3 regions of the Modicisalibacter sp. 'Wilcox' genome follow, and region 3 is predicted to be linked to each of the others. Evidence: predicted binding sites of a transcription regulator. Region 3 holds the regulator's gene; each other region holds the start of a gene.
What was found. The regulator sigma-54, encoded in region 3, starts transcription at its own class of promoters, with help from an activator protein. The targets are predictions, from matches to a motif close to TGGCACNNNNNTTGCTNT.

Region 1 (6,777 bases), on a different contig from region 3:
CGCGACCCGGATGGGAAGGTCAAGCGGATACCTCGCGATGACCTTTCCACGGCTCTTGAGACCCGACTGAAAATTCGGATGGCCGTTGCATCGCTGGATGAGTTTTCAGATGAGCTGGAAACGCTGTATTCCCGGCTGGAGTCTGGCGGTTTCAGCAACATCAATAGCCAGCATGAAGCCGAAAACAGCGAAGCGGTCAATACCTTCAAGAAGACGCTTCTGGAGCGTATACAGCAGGGGAGCACTTTCCTTGCGGGCGGTGGCAATGGGCTGGAAATGCTGGTGATGGAGCTTTTGAAGCTGGAAGGGTATGAGGTCCGTCGACCCAGCAAGCGGCACTATGAGGGAGTTGCCGATGCCGATATCGAAGCTTACCGGAAGGACCGGTTCAATCCCACAAAGCTCCTTGTTCAAGTAAAGCATCATCAGGGCACTACCGGGGCTCACGGCATCCGCCAGCTCGCCGCACTTGATGATGACGATGCCCAGCGTTGGCTGATCACGACGGCCATTGTCGACGAGGGTGTCGAGGCGCTGGCGGAGAAGGATGGCATTCAGGTCATGGGAGGCAATGATTTTTCAGACTGGCTCTTCGAGCATTGGCAGAACCTGTCTGTCGCGACACGAAGCCGACTGGGGCTCTCCGATGCCCCTGTGTTGCTTTAAGAGCGCCGCTCAGTCGTCGGCCTTGCTGCTGCCCTGGACAGGCTGATTCCGGCGTGCCGTCAGCATGCCGATGGCCGTGCCGACCCACACGGCGAGCGCCGCCCAGAGGGAAAGATGGGGCAGCACGAGCAGCGCCGGTATCGCCAGCGCCTCGCCCAGGCGCGCGGTGGCGGCGGTATACATGGCGATCGGGAAGACGATGCTCCAGTACTGGGGGTCGTAACGCAGGGGATGGCGGGCGATCAGGTAGCGCCAGGCCGACAGGCCCAGCAGCAGCGGGATCCACCACGTGGCCGATGCCCACATGAACAGCGTGATGCCCCGGATGAACGGCAGGAAGTCGCTCAAGGCCGGCACGGTGGGCAGGGTGAGCATGAGCCCCGCGCCCGACAGGGTGGCGATGGCCATGGCGCCCATGTTGATCCAGTAAGGGGGCGAGAGCAGCGTCACGTCGAGGGCCACGAAGGTCAGGCGGTAGAAGATGATCGGGATGATCACCAGATAGAGCATGCCGCCGACCAGGAACAGGCACAGGGCGGCCAGCAAGGCGAGTGTCTGCCACGCGCTGGGCCAGTCGATCAGCGTGCACAGGATGGCCAGCGAGTGGGTCGCCACGGAGGCGAGAAGCCAGGAGCCATTGATGCCGTTGCGCAGGCTGGGCTTTCTCGGGTGCACGATGACGGCGATGAAGAACCAGTACATCACTCCCACCCACAGCAACATGCCGAGGCCGAGAAGAAGATCGGCCATGAGCGGCGAGTGGGCGATGAGCTGCATCTGCGCGCCGAGAATGCAGGTGCCGGGAATCAGGGTGAAGAATCCCGGGCCCCGTGAATGCGAATGCATGTCGGCGATCAGGCGATGAGGGTGACGGATGATGCGGACGAGAAGCAGGCCGAAAAGCACCAGATAGGCGGCGCAATTGATGTAGAAAAAGGCCCGCGCCATCGCCTCGATCCGCAGAAGATGCGCCGCGATCGAGAGGGTGCCGGTAGCCATGGCGACGGCAAAGTAGCCGGGAAAGAAGTCGGCCGCGGTGCGATCGATCAGTCGGGCGAGTCTTGTCATGTCGGTGAGATCCCTGCGAATTGCAAAAGCTGCCCGTGGCGACGACGCCATCGCTCACCCCGCCGAGAGGGGCCGGTCCGGAGTGGTCCAGGCGGCGCCATCGGCGATGCGTTTTCGCCGCGTGGATAGTGTCTTCTCGAGCCGAGGTGAAGCCTTGTCCCGTGAATGGCTCGGGGGACGGGGCAGCCGAACTCTGGCGAGTGGGGCACGACTTCCCGGTCGCCCCGTTCGACAACCCGCACGAAGCGGGCTGGCGTCATGCACGGCTGACGATTGGCGTGAATTGCCTGGTGATACTGGTGAACGTCGCGCGGGTCAAGGCCGAACAAGGGGGGTGTCATCCTGACAATGCTGTCAATAAGACAGTAAAAAGGCTGTCATCTTGACTGTCCGGGTTGGAAGATGCCGCAGCGGAATTACCGGCAGGTGCTGCGGTCATTGTTGAATGGTTGATAAATCAGTTGGTTGGGGTTGATTCGCGACAAAGTGCCGCATCCGGGCAGCCGTTTTGAAGGCGGGCACATGGGTTGCTACACCGGTAATGGGCCCATGCCTGACCAATCGACACATCAAAGAGGTTCAACATGTTGACGGACCAGCAGGAAAGCCTGATCGAGGCAACCGCTCCCGTGGTGGCCGAGCATCTCGACGCGATCACGAAACGCTTCTATCCGCTGATGTTCGAGCGCTACCCGGAGGTGGCGCCGCTGTTCAACCAGGCTCACCAGGCCGACGGCGGCCAGCCCCGGGTGCTGGCCAGTGCGGTGCTGGCCTATGTGCAGATGCGCAAGGACCCGGACCAGGCCCGCGAGGTGCTGGCCACGGTGGTCAGCAAGCACGTCTCGCTGGGGATTCAGCCCGACCAGTACCCGATCGTCGGCGAATGCCTGATGGCGGCGATCGGCGAGGTACTGGGCGATGCCGTGACCCCCGAGATCGCCGATGCCTGGGGCGCGCTCTATCAGGAGCTGGCCGACCTGCTGATCGGGCTGGAGGCGGAAGCCTACCATGAGTTCGCCGCGCGCCCCGGCGGCTGGCAGGGCACGCGCACCTTCCGCATCGCCGAGACACGCCAGGAGAGCCGGGTCATCCGCTCCTTCGTGCTCGAGCCGGTCGACGGCGGGCCGGTGGCGGATTTCGAACCGGGGCAGTTCATCGGTGTCAGGCTGACCATCGACGGCGAGCCTGTCTATCGTCACTACAGCCTGTCCGGCACCCCCAACGGCAGGAGCTACCGGATCTCGATCAAGCGCGAGACGGGCGGCCGGGTCAGCGAGTACTTCCACGACCGGCTCGATGTCGGCGATACGCTCGAGCTGCTGCAGCCCTCGGGGCAATTGACGCTCGACGAGGCCTCGACACCGGTGATGCTGATCAGCGGCGGGGTGGGGCAGACGCCGATGCTGCCGATGGCCTGCCGGGCGCTGGAGCAGGGGCGCCGGGTGGTCTACCTGCATGCCGCCCAGGAGCGCGCCCACCACGCCTTCGCCGAGGAACTGGCGGCGCTGGCCCGCGAGCATGCCGACCACCTGACCTCGGTGACGCTCTACGAGCGGGGCGACGAGGACGATCGAGCCGACCACATCGGCCGCGTCAATCGCGAGCTGCTGGCGCGCTATCTGCCCGAGGGCGACCCGGAGTGCTACTTCGTGGGGCCACAGGGCTTCATGACCGCCGTCGATCACGCCCTGGACAGCCTGGGTGTGCCCGGCGAGCGGCGCCATTACGAACACTTCGGCCCCTCGCGGCCGCTGCAGGCCGGCTGACCGGGAGCGCCCGATGCACGAATCGTCCGTCCTGACGCGCCGCATGCCGCTGTGGCGGCTGGCGTTTCGCCCCTTCTTCCTGCTCGCCGCGGCGTTCGGCCTGGTGGCGATGCTGGTGTGGGGCGGGGTGTGGAACGGCAAGGTGTGGCTCGCCCCCTACGGCGGGCTGATGTGGTGGCACCCCCACGAGATGCTGTTCGGCTTCGCCGCGGCGGTGGTGGTGGGCTTTCTGCTCACCGCGGTGCAGAACTGGACCGGCCGGCCGGGGCTTTCCGGCTGGCCGCTGCTGGGGCTTGCCGCGCTCTGGCTGGCGGCGCGGCTGGCGATCGCCTTTCCCCAGGCGCTGTCGCCGGCCTGGGTGGCGGGCATTGACCTGGCCTTCCTGCCGCTGGCCGCGGTGCTGCTGGCGCGGCCGGTGATTCACCGGCGCCAGTGGCGCAACCTGGTCTTCGTGCCGGTGCTCGCGCTGCTCGCCGTGGCCAACCTGGCCACGCATCTGGCGCTGTTCCGCGGCGCGCCGGGGCTGCTGCACGGCGGCGAGTCCCTCGCGGTGCTGCTGATCACTTTGCTGATGGTGATCCTCGGCGGCCGGGTGATTCCCTTCTTCACCGCGCGGCGTCTGAACCGCCCCCAGGCGAGCCGGCCACTGGTGCTCGAGGCGACGGCGATCGGCGGCGTCGTGGCACTGGTCGGCCTGCAGCTGGCGGCCCTGGTCGGTGGCGACGTGCCGGCCGGCGTGTGGGGCGTGGTCGCCGGCGTGGCGGCGCTCGCCAACCTCGTGCGCGGGCTGCGCTGGGCCGGCTGGCAGGGCTGGCGCGAGCCGCTGCTGTGGAGCCTGCACCTGAGCTACGCTTTCGTCTGCCTGGGTCTGACGATGTGGGCGCTGTCGGCCTGGAATCTCGTGAGCCTGTCGCTGGCGGTCCACGCCCTGACCGTGGGCGGCATGGGCGGCATGATGCTGGCGATGATGGCGCGCGTGGCACTGGGACATACCGGTCGGGCGCTCGTCGCGCCGCGCGGCATCGCCACGGCCCTGGCGCTGATGCTGCTGGCCGGTGTCGCGCGGGCGCTGCTGCCGGCGATCTGGCCGCAGACCCGGCCCGTGGCGCTGGATATCGCCGTCCTCGCCTGGAGCCTGGCGCTGGCCCTGTATCTGGTGCGCTATGTCGCCGTGCTGGGCAGCCGGCGCGCCGATGGCGCGCCGGGCTAGTTGTTTGGTTCCGCGATGAACCCGCCACCGGGACACCGCTGTCGGGGATGAATCCCCTCCCACAAGACCACAAGACCACAAGACCACAAGACCACAAGACCACAAGACCACAAGACCACCTCTCAGGCTGGCCGGCATGGCCGCAGTTGTTGCGGGAGGGGGTGTTGTGGGAGCGACTTCAGTCGCGATGAGCCCGACAGCGGTATCCCGATGACGGGGATGAATCCCCTCCCGCAAGGCCACTCGTCAGGCTGATCGGCATGGCCGCGGTTGTTGCGGGAGGGGGTGTTGTGGGAGCGACTTCAGTCGCGATGAGCCCGGCAGCGGTATCCCGATGACGGGGATGAATCCCCTCCCGCAAGGCCACTCGTCAGGCTGATCGGCATGGCCGCGGTTGTTGCGGGAGGGGGTTGCGGAAGTGACTTCGTCACGCCTGGCACAGCGGGCAGGCGTCGGCCGCCCGCGTGTCGTCGTCGCCCATCCAGACGCCCCGGCCATCGGCGCCGATGCGTGCCTTCAGGGCACGGTACTCGGCATCGGCCTCGGGGAGCAGCGAAGCATCGCATCCCCAGTCGCAGCCGCTGACCAGCTCCAGCCAGTCGCCGCCGGTCAGGGTGGTGGCGAGCCGCTCGAGCACCCGGGTCTCCTCGCAGTGCAGGTGCCCCCGGTAGAGCTCGATGTAGGCCTGGAGCAGGTTCAGCGTCGCGGGCTCCCACGCCTCCGCGGCGCCGTTGGCGGCGCGGCGGTCGAAATGCGCATGCAGCTCCTCGCCGTAGCGCTCGATGCGCCGGTGCTCTTCCTGCAGCAGCGCCAGCGTCTCGCGGATGCCCGGGTCGCGCTGTTGCAGTCGCGCGAAGAGGCGGTCCTCGAAGGCGTGGTGCGCGCGCTCGGCATGGTGCGTCAGGTAGTGGAGGATATCGCGCAGCAGGGCGGCGTCGGTCGGCTCGCCCATCTCGGCGGCGTGGAACTGGTGGTCGAGGATGCAGAGCAGGGTCTCGTAGCGGACGTGATCGGCCTGCAGGCGCTGAATGGCGGGAAGGGTCATGATTGCCTCCTGAATGGGCTGGGGGCCATGGGTTCGCCATGTCGATCGAACCCTCTCCTCATAGTCATGCACGTGCCATGCCATGTTTTTCCCGTCCCGCAAAGAGGGCTGTCAGGTGCCCTCGGCGAGCAGCAGCGCCTTGATGTGGCCGATGGCCTTCATGGGGTTGAGCCCCTTGGGGCAGACCCAGGTGCAGTTGCCGATCTGCCGGCAGCGGAACACGCTGAAGGGGTCCTGAAGCGCCGCCAGGCGCTCGCGGGTGGCGGTGTCGCGGCTGTCGATCAGGAAGCGGTAGGCCTGGAGCAGCCCGGCGGGGCCGACATAGCTCTCCGGATTCCACCACCAGGAGGGGCAGGCCGAGCTGCAGCAGGCGCACAGGATGCACTCGTAGAGGCCGTCGAGCTTGTCGCGCTCCTCGGGGCTCTGCAGGCGTTCGATGGCGGCGGGCGGCTGGTCGTTGATCAGGTAGGGCCTGACGCGTTCGTACTGGCGGTAGAACAGGCCCAGGTCGACCACCAGGTCGCGAATCACCGGCATGCCGGGCAATGGTCGCAGGGTCAGGGTATCGCCCTTGCCCAGGACCTCGCCGACGGGCGTGACGCAGGCCAGGGCGTTCTTGCCGTTGATGTTCATGCCGTCGGAGCCGCAGACACCCTCGCGGCAGGAGCGCCGGTAACTGATGTCCGGGTGCGCGACCTTCAGGTGCTCGAGCACGTCGAGCACCATCCGGCGTCGAAAGTGGTCGTCGAGCTCGAAGGTGTCCAGGTAGGGGGCGTCGTCGGTTTCCGGCTGGTAGCGGTAGAGCTTGACGGTCAGCATGGCCTCTCTCGCGATGGGAATGCGGACCCGAAGTATAGTTCAACCCGACCGTGCCACCGGTGATCTCTCGTCGGGTTGTTCATTCGCCACATTCACCACCTGGCCGTGGGAGCGACGTCGGTCGCGATGAACCGGCCACCGGGACACGGCTAGCTGAGGTCGTGATTGACCGCCCAGACCGCGGCCTCGACCCGCGAGCGCAG
Region 2 (6,777 bases), on a different contig from region 3:
AATATTCTTGTTTGTAGAGAGGTTGCGCCATGGATGCACTCACGCTGCTTCACCAACGTAGCTCGATAGGCAAGCTGGCCGGCCCTGCGCCGAGCCGGGAACAGCTCGATGGCCTCTACCGGGCGGCCCTGCGTGCGCCGGATCACAAGGGCCTGACCCCCTGGCGTTTCATCGAGTTCAGCGGCGCGGGCATCGACCGCCTGGGCGAGCTGTTCGCCGAGGCGGAGTACCAGGCCAACCCGCACATCGACGATGCCACGCTCGACGCCGTGCGCAAGAAGCCCAAGCGCGCCCCGCTGATCATCGCCGTGATCGCCAAGGTGACCCCCGACCAGCCCAAGGTGCCGCCAGTGGAGCAGGTGCTGTCCGCCGGTTGTGCCGCGCATGCCATCCTGCTTGCCGCCCAGGCGATGGGGCTCGGCGCCATGTGGCGCACCGGCAGCTTCGCCTTCGACAGGACGGTGCGGCGCGGCCTGGGGCTGGGCGAGCACGACGAACTGGTCGGCTTCCTCTACCTGGGGCAGCCCGGCGGTCGCCTGCCGACGCCACCCCGGCGCGACCCGGCGGACTTCGTCGAGCGCTGGGACTGATCGTATGCGCGAAATCGGCCAACCCTACCCCCGACTGCCCCTGCCCGAGACGTCGCAGGCCGAAGACCTGGACGCCTTTCAGGACTGGCTGCAGCAGGCCATCCCGCTGGTGGCGCACCTGGGGCTCAAGCGCATGACGTGGCAGGGCGACACCCTGGTCTGGTACCTGTCCCTCGCGCCCAACCTCAACGACAAGGGCAGCGGCTTCGGCGGCTCGCTGGCGGCACAGACCACGCTGATCGGCTGGTGCTGGACGACCCTCTGGCTGCGAGGCCAGGGCCGGGCGCAGGACGTGGTCGTCGCCAGCGCGGAGCAGCGCTACCTGGCACCGGTGACCGGCGATTACCGGCTCGAATGCCGTCCCGCTACAGCGGATGCCGTGGATGGTTTGCAGGCTCGTCTGGCCGAGCGCGGCAAGGGGCGGCTGCCCCTGGTGCAACGGCTGAGTGTCGGCGATACCTGCTGCCTGGAAGCGCAGGGCGACTACGCCATACTCCCGCTGCGGGATTGATCCGGAAAACCGCTTGCAATCGCGGGGTTAGCTCGTTACTATATGCGCCGTTCTGACGCCGAAACCAAGCCGGCGCGCAGGGCGACAATTTGCGGAGGGGTGTCCGAGTGGTCGAAGGAGCACGCCTGGAAAGTGTGTAAGTCGAAAGGCTTCGAGGGTTCGAATCCCTCCCCCTCCGCCATAGAATATCGAGAAGGCCGCTGATTCCAGCGGCCTTTTCTTTTTCCGTACCTGCAACTCTACCCACAATAAAGAAAGCCCGGACCCCTGAGGCAGGGGCCGGGCCAGTCCAGGCTTTCATCGGGCTTTCTTGAGCGCTTCGAGCGCCGTCTTCCTTGATGCTCTTTCGCGGGCGTCCTGCCCGCGCATCCCTGGCAACCTGAGCCATCCTGGCTCGTTCTTCCCTGAGCTGGGCTTCCTGCCCAACGAGGGTGATATTGCCGAATTTAAACTCGGTGATGAATAACCCATGTTATGAAGATCTGTAGGATTTTGCCTACAAGAATGAGAGGCGTCGCGTTCCAGCGCCGTGTCCCTGAGTATATGCCGCCGGACCTCCACAGATGACGAGGGTGCGAATGGCATGCGCCCGGAACCGACCGACTGGGGGCATTCATGCGCCTGCCGGCAATGCGTCGGGGACCGGGGTGGCCGACGTCGGTTCGGCCGTGGCGAGGCTGGTTTGGTGCATATCCGGACGATACTTGCGCATGATGTAGCGCAGCCGTTTCATGACATCCAGATTCGCGGACTCCATCGTCGCCAGGGCGTCCATTGCCGCATCCATGCGCCCCTCCTGGTAAAGGGTCACGGCTTCGATGGCGCGCTGGTGTACTTCACGGTGCCGTGCCTCCAGCGCCTGAAAGTCCGTGTCACTATAGAATTGCTGGCTTGCCGTTCCCGAATAGTACCAGCGGCCCAGGGCGCACTGGGTTTCGTCGGGTAGATCCGCGGCCGTCTTGTCCGAGAGACCCATGAGGATACGATAGACCTCCAGCTTGATTTCCAGCTCTTCCAGGTTGGCCAGCTCGACTTCGCTGAGCATGGCCGAGAAGGCCAGCGCCTGGCTGCTTTCGTCGCTCAGTTCCAGCAATTGGTCGGTGCGCTGCATCACGCGGCTGGCCTCGGCGCTCAGACGCTCAGCCTTGCGGGCATTGTCGTCCATCACGCCGTCGACCTGATCGGCCTGGTCCAGAATGCTGCCGTTGAACCCGCCGATCTCGTCGGTGGCGTCGTTGGTGCGCCGGGCGAGCTGACGAACCTCGGTGGCCACCACCGCGAAACCACGGCCGGCATCGCCGGCCCGGGCCGCTTCGATGCTGGCGTTGAAGGCCAGCAGGGTGGTCTGCATGGAGATGTCGTTGATGACGGTGACAAAGTTGTCGATGCGACCTGCATCGCAGCGCAGCGAGGTGACCTGTTCGGCGGCCTGACCGATGCGGGCATTGAGAGCGCGCAGCTCATCGACCATGGCATTCAGGGCGTCCTGGCTGCGCTTCGATTCGCTGGTCGTGAAGTCGGTGACCTGCCGGTTGCCCTTCAGCAGCTCCGAGAGGTCCGAGAAGGACTCGCGCAGGGCGACCACGGAGTCGCCGAACCCGGTGAGGTTGGTGAACAGGTGCTGGTGCAACCGCTGTTCGGACTCCAGGGTGTCGATGCGGGCTTGAAGATGATCGCGCTCGGCGCGCAGCGCGTCGGTGGTGGCATTCGTGGCATCTCGAGCAGACGATGGGCTACGTCGAAAGAATCGCATGCGGTCTCCGGATGGGGCTGAGGCAGGGGGCACGGCTTCCCGACAGGGGGCGCGGGGCCCCCGTCGGTGGAGGATGTGTCAGCCGGCGCGTTCGAACAGCAGGTTGTTCTCCAGGTGGATGTGCTGCATCAAGTCGTCGCGGAACTCGCGCAGTCCGGCATAGAGCGCTCGCCAGGTGGTGCAGGCGCCCTTCGGGACGGTGATGTCGTCGGTCAGTGCCATCAGCCGCTCGAGGTGTTCGCCGTGGTCGCCGTGTTCCTGGCGCATCACCGCGATGGGGTCCCGGGCCTGTGCGCCCATGCCCTGGCGCAGCATGGGGAAGAGGATTTGCTCCTCCTTCTGCATGTGGCTCTCCATCTCCTGATGGAGCTCGGTGAGCAAGTCGGCCAGGCCGTCAGGGCAGGTATCACGGCTACCGTGAACGTGTTCGACGCGGCGTGCCATGCGGATCAGCTCGGGCAGCTGCTGGCGGTGAACGTCGTGATAGCGGCTCAGGATATGGTCGATCAGCTCGTCGTTGCTGGCCGACTGCCAGTCGCGCTCGTCGCTCTCGCCCTTCGCCAGCGTTTCGAGCTCGGCGACCAGAGCCTCGGGGGCCAGGCCCGCCCGCTCGGCGGCCTCGCGCAGGCTGATGCGACCGCCGCAGCAGAAGTCGATGTTGTGGTCGTGGAATATCCGGGTCGCGCCGGGCAGGGTGAGGGCGGTGCGGCCGACGCTCTGTTCGATCAGGTTCATGGCGGTCGTTCCTTGGCTGGGTGTGTGGCAGGGAAGGCATGTACTCTTTATTAGCAATCGGCATGCCAGTTCGCGGAGGCCCATTTTGTGGGGCCTCGAGGCCGGGATGGTGAAATATACCCAGATCGATTAGGGTAGATTGAACCCTTAAAGGTATCAATCACCATGCTCGATGAGACCCTGCTGGCGGACCTGGTTGCCGATCTGCCCAGCGCCGTGCGGCTGCAGCGTCTGGTGCGAACCCTGCGCGAGGGATTTTGCTGCGGCGCCGTCTGTCTGCTGCGCCTGGAGGAGGGCAGACTGGTGCCGGTGGCCGTGGATGGCCTGGTGCGCGAGGCGCTGGGGCGACGCTTCGAGGTGGCCCAGCATCCGCGCCTCGCCACCATCCTGGCCAGCCGGCGCCCCACCCTCTTTCCGTCCGATGCCGGCCTGCCCGACCCCTACGATGGCCTGGTGGAGCAGCAGCCCGGCCAGCCGCTGCATGTCCATGACTGCATGGGGGTCAGCCTGCACGTCGAGGGCGAGCCCTGGGGGGCACTGACGCTGGATGCCCTGGAGGCTGGGACCTTCGATGCCGCCGATCGGATGGCCCTGGAGCGCTATGCGTTGCTGATCGAGGCGGCGGTGCGGGTCAGTCGCCTGGAGCGTGACCTGCGAGCCCTGCGCATGGCCCAGCCGGAGAGTGGCCTGCCGCTGGCGGTACCCGACGCCCGGGACATCCTCGGCCATAGCGCCGTCTTGAAGCGGCTGTTGCGAGAGCTCGATGTGGTGGCCGCTTCGGACCTTGCGGTGCTGTTGCATGGCGAGACCGGTGTCGGCAAGGAGCTCTTCGCCCGACGCCTTCACCGCCGCTCCGCGCGTCACGCCGCGCCGCTGGTCCAGGTCAACTGCGCCGCGCTGCCGGAGTCGCTGGCCGAGAGCGAGCTGTTTGGCCATGTGAAGGGCGCCTTCTCCGGTGCCACGGCCGAGCGCGCCGGGCGCTTCGAAGCGGCCGACGGCGGTACCCTGCTGCTCGACGAGGTGGGCGAACTGTCGTTGCCGGTCCAGGCCAAGCTGTTGCGTGCCCTGCAGGAGGGGGAGGTCCAGCGACTGGGAGAGGACGTTCCGCGGCGTGTCGATGTGCGCATCATCGCCGCCACCAACCGGCACCTGGGCGAGGCGGTGCGCGAGGGCAGCTTCCGTGCCGATCTCTATCACCGGCTGTCGGTCTATCCGGTGGCGATCCCGCCCCTGCGCGAACGAGGCAGCGACGTGCTGATACTGGCCGGCCACTTCCTGGAGATCAATCGTACCCGGCTCGGGGTACGCAGCCTGCGTCTCTCGCCTGAATCGGAGGCGGCGCTGTCGCGCTATGACTGGCCCGGCAATGTACGTGAACTGGAGCACGTGATCAGCCGTGCGGCGATCAAGGCCTTGAGCCAGGGCGCTCGGCGTGACGACATCGTGACGCTGGAGCCGGAGTGGCTCGATCTGCCCTTGATGGAAAACGGGAGAGGCGTTCTCGAAGACCCGGAGCGCACGGAGGAATCCGTTCCGGCCACCCTGCGCGAGCGCGTGGAGCATGCCCAGCGACGGGCCATTCGCGAGGCTCTCGGGGACTGCCAGGGGCGCTGGGCAGCGGCCGCCCGCCGCCTGGAGGTCGATCCCAGCAATCTGCACAAGCTGGCCCGGCGTCTGGGGTTGAAATAGAAGGTTCTTCGACAACCGACCGATGGGATCGTCCGTGCCCCCGATCATGCCGGCATTGTCATTCCTGCCGATGCCCGTTGGCGAGCCGAGCCGACGGGCATCGGCGTTTTACGGCTGCGTCACAGCGTCATGAAGGGGGAGGCCTCCTGATTCTGGAACTGGTAGACCTTGTAGGGTTCCTGCTGCGGCCCCGGCATGCCGGGAGTGCCGCTCGGCATGCCGGCCAGTCCGATGCCGTCGATTTCGGGCTGCTGCTCGAATAGGGCCTTTACCGCCGCCAGCGGCACATGGCCTTCGATGGTGTAGTCGCCCATCTTGACGGTGTGACAGGCGCCCAGGCCATAGGGGACGCCGGCGGCCTTCTTGATTCCGGCGAGTTCTCGGTCGTCGACGATGGTGACGTCGACCCCCATGTCTTCCAGGTGACGGGCGTAGCCATCGCAGCAACCGCATTGCGGGTTCTTGTACAGAGTGGCTTCGTGCGGCAGGGCGGCATTGGCACTGGTGGCGCCCATCAGCAGGCCGGTAGTGATCAGAAGGCGAGACAGAGTGATTTTCATGCGGGATAACCCTCGTTGACGATAAACAAGTCTGTGATGTGGGGTGTAATGTGGGGTTCGAGACGCCGCAGGGCGGCACGGAGCATCAGTTCATCCGACCGCCATGGGGCACGGCACGACAGGAGATCGTGAGCGGAGCCTGGCGCTCGCGACACGGCTGCCGGTGAGCGGATGCCAGTTGGCCTTGTCCGGCCGCCAGAGGCTGTCGGGCGGGGGAACTCAGGCTCTGGGAGGGCGACGCGGGGGCTCGGGGACATGTTCGCTCACGGTGACGGCGGCCATGAGCGGGCGAGCGAACGGGGGCGTGACCGCGGGCTGTAACGAGGCCACGGGAGGCGCACAAGCCGAGCCGCAGTCCGCCTGCATGTCCGGCGTCTGTCCCTGGGCGAGCATCTTGCCCTGAAGCGGGGAACAGTCGTTCCGGCAGGTAAGCGTGGCTGCGTGGCTCGTGGGGAGCGTGACCAGGACCAGCAGCAGGACCAGCGGCAGCGCCAGCAGGCGTGGCCGGGTCTGTCGGTTCGGCAATGTCCAGGTCCGCAATGGCATGGCGGGCTCCCCGAGGCGTCGAGCTCATTGAACCCGAGACGCCCGGACGATGCAATCCTCGCCACCAGGCTCGCGGGCGAGGCGGCCGTCGTGATCCTGTCGGGCGGAAAAGTGGCAAATCCACTAAGACGAATTAACCATTTTGCGTATTTCTTAACATGGGTTATCTACAGGCCGCCGGGCAAGGCATGTAGGGTGGGACTGGACAGGGACGCCGGCCAGGGAAGAACGGGCACAGGACGCTCGCAATGCCAGGGATGCACGAGCAGGACGCTTGTGGTGAGCTTGCAGGGAGGCGCGACGATTGAAGGCCTGCTCCGAGAGGGGCAGGCCTTTTCTTTGCTCATGCATGACGCTCAGTGGACCTTCGCCACGGGCAGTTCCGCCCAGCGG
Region 3 (6,777 bases):
TCGGCATCAGTACCGCCAGGGCGGTGATGCGCTGGATGGTGCCTTCGAACAGGCCGATCACCGCCGCGGCCAGGAAGGCGGTGAGCAGGTTGATGCCCAGCCAGACCGCGCGCCGGCGGCTGGTGCGCCAGGCGGGCGCGAAGGTGTCTTCCTCCTCGTCCAGGCCGGCCATGCTCATCACCTGGTGCTCGGCGTTCTCGCGGATCACGTCCACCACGTCGTCGATGGTAATACGTCCCAGCAGGTGGCCGTCGGTACCGACCACCGGCGCCGAGACCAGGTCGAACTTCTCGAACAGCTTGGCGACCTCGGCATCGGGGGTCATGGCGGGAATGCTGACGCTCTCGGTATCCATCAATTCGCGAACCAGCATGGTGGTGTCCGAGACCAGCAGGCGCTCGATCGGCAGGCTGCCGATCAGCTTGTCGCCGCGGGTGACCACCAGCAGGGCATCGGTGGTGTCGGGCAGGCGCTCGTGACGGCGCAGGTAGCGCAGCACGACATCGAGGGTGATGTCCGGGCGGATGGTCACCGCATCGGTGTTCATCAGCCCGCCGGCGGTGTCTTCCGGGTAGGCGAGCACCGTCTCGAGACGCTGGCGCTCCTGGGCCTCTATCGAGGCCAGCACCTCGAGCGTGACGGTGTTGGGCAGCCGCTGCAGCAGGTCGGCCAGGTCGTCGACGTCCAGCCCCTCGGTAGCCGAGACCAGCTGCTGGGCGTTCATCCGGTTAAGAAACAGGGTCTGGAGGTCGTCGTTTAGGTATTGCAGGACCTCGCCCTGCAGTTCGGACTCGACCAGTTCCCAGAGCACCTCGCGTTCCCGCGGCGGGGTGGACTCCAGCAGATGAGCGACATCGACGGGTGCCAGGCCGCGGTTGAGCATGCGCCGGGCCTGGTCGAGGGCGCCGCTTTCCAGCGCCTCGTTGAGTCGATCCAGGCGGGGCTGCAAGCGTTCGGGATTCTGGCTCATGCGGTCTGACGTCCTCGGCCGGGTAGACACTGGCAGGCGCCATCTTAGCACTGCCTTAAGAAAAGCCGGCAGCCCCGGCGCCCCGGTGGCGTCGAGTCATTGCTCCTCGTCGAAGCGCGCCTCGAAGAGCGACTGGAGGGCGTCCAGGGCCTCCTCGGCCTGGGGGCCTTCCGCCTCGATGGTCAGGCAGGTGCCGCAGGGGGCGGCGAGCATCAGCAGCGACATGATGTTGGCGGCGTCGCCGCAGCGGGTCTGGTGGTGGACGGTGACCCGGGCCTCGTAGCCCTGACAGCACTGGACGAGCTTGGTGGCGGCCCGGGCATGCAGGCCGCGCTTGTTGGTCAGGGTCAGCTCACGGCTCGGCACGGGTCGCCCCCACGGCGGTATTGATGCCCAGCTCCCGATGGCGCAGCCGTACCTGATAGCGCCCGGCGAATATCGCGGCGAGACGTTCGGTGAGATAGACCGAGCGATGCTGGCCACCGGTGCAGCCGATGGCCACGGTCAGGTAGCTGCGATTGCTGGCCTGGTAGGCCGGCAGCCAGCGATCGAGCCAGGTGTGGACATCGTCCTGCATGGCGATGACGTCGGGGTAGCCCTCGAGAAAGTCGACGATCTCCGGGTCGCGGCCGTTGAACTGGCGAAGCCGGGGGTCCCAGTAGGGGTTGGGCAGGCAGCGGGCGTCGAAGACGATATCGGCATCGAGTGGTACGCCGCGCTTGAAGCCGAAGGACTCGAAGGTCAGGGTGAGCTGGCCGCTGCGGTGATGGGCGACCTGTTCGGCGATGCGTCCACGCAGCTCGTGCACCGACAGCTGGGAGGTGTCGATGACGAGGTCGGCGAGGTCACGGATGCCCGACAGGGCCTGCTCCTCGGATTCGACGGCTTCCGCCAGGGTCATCTCGGTGTCCCGGGTCAGCGGGTGGCGGCGCCGCGTGGCCGAGTAGCGCTCGAGCAGGATCTTGTCCTCGGAGGTCAGGTAGACCACCTGACAGTCGAGGCCGCGGGCGCGCAGGGTCTCGAGCAGCCCGGGAAATCGCTCGAGGGCGGTGGGCACGTTGCGGGCATCGATGCTCACGGCGATGCTGGAGCGGCGGGCATCGTCCTGACGGAGTTCGTCGATCAGGGGGTCGAGGAGCATGGCCGGCAGGTTGTCGATGGCATAGAAGCCCAGGTCCTCGAGGGCCTGAAGCGCGATCGACTTGCCGGAACCGGAACGACCGCTGATGATCACGAGCTGCATCGCGGCGGCTCTCCTGATGGCGGTGAAACGCGAGACACGGATCCGGCTACCCGGGTGTCTCGCCGGGGGCGTTTTCCTGGCGGCGGATGGCCTCGAGCAGTATCTCGTAGAGTTCGCGCTGGCTCTCGCTGCGACGCAGGCGGGCGCGGATGGTGGCATCGTTCATGATGCCGGCCACCTGGCCCAGCAGGGCAAGGTGGGTGTCGTCCGCCTCCTCGGGCACCAGCAGCACGAAGATCAGGTCGACCGGTTCGCCGTCGACGGCATCGAAGTCGATGGGTTCCTGCAGCTTGAGGAAGCCGGCGATCGGTGCCTTGCAGTGTGGGTTGCGCGCATGGGGAATCGCCACGCCGTTGCCGATCCCGGTGCTGCCCAGCCGCTCGCGGCCGATCAGGCGGCTGAAGACTTCCTGGCTGTCCAGGCTCGGCGTGTTCTGCGCGATGAAGGTGCTGAAGAATTCCAGCACGCGCTTCTTGCTCCCCCCGGGCACCGCGAAGAGCGTGCGCTCGGGGGGCAGGATGGCTTCCAGTGTCATGATGGGCGGAGTCAGCGAGCCCCGGCGCCTTGCGCGCGGGCCTGAGCCTTTTCCTTGTGCTTGACGAGTTGGCGATCGAGCTTGTCGGCGAGGGCGTCGATGGCGGCGTACATGTCGCCGTTCTCGGCTTCGGCGTGCAAGTCGGCACCGGCAGCGTGGAGGGTACAGGCAGCCTGGTGACGTTCCTTCTCGATCGAGAGGGTCACCTGAACCGTCGTGATGTTGTCGTAATGGCGCTCGAGACGCGTCAGTTTCTCGTTGACGTAGTCACGCAATGCATCCGTCAGTTCGACGTGATGGCCGGTGATGTTCGCTTGCATGGACACGCTCCTGTTCCGGCGGGTGGTGGCTCGATTGTAACCCTTTTTGCAGCTTAGCAAACCCCCGGGAGACGCCGATAGGCAGATGCGTCGACGCTGGTGTCCGAGGGCCTTTTCAGGCTAGTCGCTTGCGCTCGCTGGAGGAAGGGATACCCATGGCCTCGCGGTACTTGGCGACGGTGCGGCGGGCCACCTTGATGCCGTCCGCGGCCAGCAGGTCGACCAGCTTGCTGTCCGAGAGCGGCTTGCGCGGAGGCTCCTCGCCGATCAGCTTCTTGAGCCGGGCGCGGATGGCGGTGCTGGAGTGGGCGTCGCCCTCGCCGCCGACATGGCTCGAGAAGAAGTACTTGAGCTCGAAGACACCGCGCGGCGTGTGGATGAACTTCTGGGTGGTCACCCGGGAGATGGTGGATTCGTGCATCTCCACCGCCTGGGCGATATCGGCCAGGATCAGGGGCTTCATGGCCTCCTCGCCCTGGTCGAGGAAGTCCAGCTGCCGGGTCATGATCTCGCGTCCCACCTTGAGCAGGGTGTCGTTGCGGCTGGAAAGGCTCTTGATCAGCCAGCGTGCCTCCTGCAGGTGCTGCTTCATGAAGGTGTTGTCGTCGCTCTTGTCGGCGCGGCGGATCAGGGCGGCATAGTCGGGCTGGATGCGCAGGCGGGGCAGCGCCTCGGGGTTGAGTTCGATGCGCCAGCCGTCGCGGGTGCGGCGCGCCAGCAGGTCGGGGATCACGTAGTCGTTGCCGGAGGCGTCGAAGGCCTGGCCGGGGCGCGGGTCGAGGGTGCGGATCAGCGCGATCACGCTGTCGAGCTGGGCGTCGTCGAGCCGCAGCCGGCGCTTGAGCAGCTTGCGGTCGTCGGCGGCCAGTGCCTCGAGGAACTGCCGGACCAGCCGTCGGGCCTGGGGCAGCAGAGGGGTGTCGTCGGGCAGGACGCCGAGCTGCAGCAGCAGGCATTCGCGCAGATCGCGGGCCAGCACGCCGGTAGGGTCGAACTGCTGCAGGCGCATCAGCACCGCTTCCACCTCGGGGGCGCGCAGGCCCGCGAGCCCCTGGGCACGCAGGCCGTCGACGAGGGCGTCGACCGGATCGGTCAGGTAGCCGTCGGCATCGACCGCGTCGATCAGGGTCTCGGCGATGAGGATTTCGCGCTCTCCCAGGCCGGCCATGGCAAGCTGCCAGGCGAGGTGATCCTGCAGGCTTTCGCCGGCGGCATTGCGCTCGAGGTCCGGCCCCTCGTCGCTGCGCCCGCCGGAAGCAAAGTCCTGATAGGTGTCGGACCAGTCACTGTCGACGGCCAGTTCATCGGGGATGTCCTGGTTCCAGTCGTCCTCGGCCGCTTCGCTGACCGCGGTCTCGCCGAATTCCTCCTCCATCTCCAGCATGGGGTTGGACTCGAGCGCCTGCTGAATTTCCTGGCGGAGGTCCAGCGTCGACAGCTGCAGCAACTGGATGGCCTGCTGCAGCTGGGGCGTCATGGTCAGCTGCGTGCCGACCCTGAGCTGCAACGTGGGTTTCATAGCCATGACATGCCTACTTCGCTGACGGATTCGGGGATACCGTATCCCGGCCCCTCTTGCCTTGCAAGTAAATAAGCAATAAGTGTGCCACAAGGTGGCGGGCGCGGTGCGCCCTGCGGGCTAGAGCCGGAATTCGTGGCCCAGGTAGACCTCGCGGACCTTTTCACTGGCCAGGATCGCCTCGGCGCCGCCTTCGGCGATGATCTGGCCGTCGCCGACGATGTAGGCCTTGTCGCAGATGTCCAGGGTCTCGCGGACGTTGTGATCGGTGATCAGGATGCCGATGCCGCGGTCGCGCAGCTGGCGGATGATGCTCTTGATCTCGCCCACCGAGATGGGGTCGACGCCGGCGAAGGGTTCGTCGAGCAGGATGAAGGCCGGCTCGGTGGCCAGCGAGCGGGCGATTTCCACGCGACGCCGCTCGCCGCCGGACAGGCTCATGCCCGGATTGTCGCGGATGTGGCCGATATGGAACTCCTCGAGCAGCTGCTCGAGCTGCGCCCGGCGGCCCGCCCTGTCGAGGTCCCGGCGGGTCTCGAGAATGGCCATGATGTTGTCGGCCACCGACAGCTTGCGGAAGATCGAGGCTTCCTGGGGCAGGTAGCCGATGCCGGCGCGGGCACGCTGGTGCATGGGCGCACGGCTCAGGTCCAGGTCGTCGATCGCCACCTCGCCGGCATCGGCACGCACCAGGCCGACGATCATGTAGAACGAGGTGGTCTTGCCCGCTCCGTTGGGGCCGAGCAGGCCGACGATGCTGCCCTGGCCGATGGTCAGGCTGATGTCCTGGACCACACGGCGGCTCTTGTAGCTCTTGGCGAGATGGCGGGCGACAAGGGTCTTCATGCTATTCCTCGAAGCGGCGGGTTCACGGCGACGACTTGGGTGTCAGGGTCATGCGCACCCGCTGGCCATCGCTGCCCTGCGCGCTGGAGCGGGCCTGGACCTTGCGGCTGTCGAGGTAGTACTCGACGTAGGCGCCGTTGAAGGTGTCCCGGGCCTTGTGAAGCTCGGCGTTGCCGATCAGCTCGACCCGGCGCTCGCCGGCATGGTAGACGACGGTGTTGCCCCAGCCCTTCACCAGGGGCTCCTTGGGAGCGGGGCGCTGCTCCAGGTAGGCGCGCTGCTTGTCGCCGGTGGCGGTGACCTGGGTCACCTCGCCCTGGTCGTTGCGTTCGATCTCGACGCGTTCGGCCTCGAGCACCATGCTGCCCTGGGTCAGGTTGACGTCGCCGGTGTAGACGGCGGTGCCGGCACGATCATCGAGATCCAGGCGATCCGCCGCCACGTTGATGGGTTGCCGGGCATCGCTTTCCAGCGCCGAGACGCCGGGGGCGAACAATGCCAGTGCGGTCAGGCCGAGGCCGGCAAGATAGGGGCGCATCAGGTTCCTCCCTGTGGGCTGATCGGCGGATGAAAGCCCTGAACGTCGCCGTTCAGGCGCATGCGGCCGGTGTCGATCCAGGCGTCGAGCCGGTCGCCGCTGGCGTGCTGCCGGTGCTGGCGCAGCGTGGCACGGCTGTCGCTCCAGGCGTGGTAGGTGTCGGCATCGTAGTGGAGCACGTCGCTTTCCACCTGCCAGCCTTCTTCCGGAGCCTGCAGCTTGGCGTCGCCGACGAGCACCAGCGGGTTGCCGCCGGCCTCCAGCCTACCCTTGTCGGCGGTGGCAAGCCAGGTGCGGCCCTGCTTGTCGTCCAGCCGGGCTCGGGGCGTTTCCAGGCGAGTGATGTCATCGTCCGGGGTGTGCGCCAGGCGCGGGGTGGTCAGGTGCTGGTAGGCCCGGCCCGTGGCATCGAAGCGGGTCAGGCGGGCATTTTCCAGATAGTAGTCCGGCTCGCCGGTCTCGCCGGTCGGCACCGGACCGGGCAGGCCTACATCGCGCTGGTCGATGAGCGTCAGCACGCCGCCCAGGCCCACCAGGAGCAGGACCAGCAGCAGGGTGGAGAGGCGTCGGCGCGACAGGGTCATGGCGTCAGCCCTGGCCGTGGAGGTAGGTGTCGAGTACCGACGCCCAGTGTCCCTGCAGTTCGAGCAGGCCATCGCAGATCTCGCGGACCGCGCCGTGCCCGCCGCTGCGGGCGGTGACCCAGTCGGCGTGGCGGCGGATGTAGTCCGGGGCGTTGGGCACGCTGATGCCCAGACCGGCGCGCTGGATGGGGGCCAGATCGGGCAGGTCGTCGCCACAGTAGG

Region 1: the regulator sigma-54 is predicted to act here: its motif matches at 2,251-2,268, upstream of hmpA (NO-inducible flavohemoprotein).
Region 2: the regulator sigma-54 is predicted to act here: its motif matches at 3,640-3,657, upstream of ytfE (iron-sulfur cluster repair protein YtfE).

Annotation. Positions count from the first base shown of each region.
Region 1 covers NZ_WNXF01000010.1:7,161-13,937, forward strand. Annotated here, with positions in the region: gene G7A98_RS10375 (restriction endonuclease) at 1-666, shown strand, start outside; gene G7A98_RS10380 (tellurite resistance/C4-dicarboxylate transporter family protein) at 676-1,734, opposite strand; gene hmpA (NO-inducible flavohemoprotein) at 2,319-3,500, shown strand; gene G7A98_RS10390 (NnrS family protein) at 3,514-4,710, shown strand; gene G7A98_RS10395 (hemerythrin domain-containing protein) at 5,138-5,755, opposite strand; gene G7A98_RS10400 (succinate dehydrogenase iron-sulfur subunit) at 5,867-6,571, opposite strand; gene narL (two-component system response regulator NarL) at 6,724-6,777, opposite strand, start outside.
Region 2 covers NZ_WNXF01000024.1:6,621-13,397, reverse strand. Annotated here, with positions in the region: gene G7A98_RS16060 (nitroreductase family protein) at 30-590, shown strand; gene G7A98_RS16055 (YiiD C-terminal domain-containing protein) at 595-1,101, shown strand; tRNA gene G7A98_RS16050 (tRNA-Ser) at 1,195-1,282, shown strand; gene G7A98_RS16850 (methyl-accepting chemotaxis protein) at 1,715-2,854, opposite strand; gene ytfE (iron-sulfur cluster repair protein YtfE) at 2,933-3,589, opposite strand; gene norR (nitric oxide reductase transcriptional regulator NorR) at 3,755-5,278, shown strand; gene G7A98_RS16030 (DUF411 domain-containing protein) at 5,398-5,838, opposite strand; gene G7A98_RS16025 (Y-family DNA polymerase) at 6,741-6,777, opposite strand, start outside.
Region 3 covers NZ_WNXF01000012.1:43,702-50,478, reverse strand. Annotated here, with positions in the region: gene mgtE (magnesium transporter) at 1-970, opposite strand, end outside; gene G7A98_RS11875 (HPr family phosphocarrier protein) at 1,067-1,336, opposite strand; gene rapZ (RNase adapter RapZ) at 1,323-2,213, opposite strand; gene ptsN (PTS IIA-like nitrogen regulatory protein PtsN) at 2,260-2,748, opposite strand; gene raiA (ribosome-associated translation inhibitor RaiA) at 2,760-3,068, opposite strand; gene G7A98_RS11855 (RNA polymerase factor sigma-54) at 3,184-4,593, opposite strand; gene lptB (LPS export ABC transporter ATP-binding protein) at 4,708-5,433, opposite strand; gene lptA (lipopolysaccharide transport periplasmic protein LptA) at 5,456-5,971, opposite strand; gene lptC (LPS export ABC transporter periplasmic protein LptC) at 5,971-6,555, opposite strand; gene G7A98_RS11835 (HAD hydrolase family protein) at 6,560-6,777, opposite strand, start outside.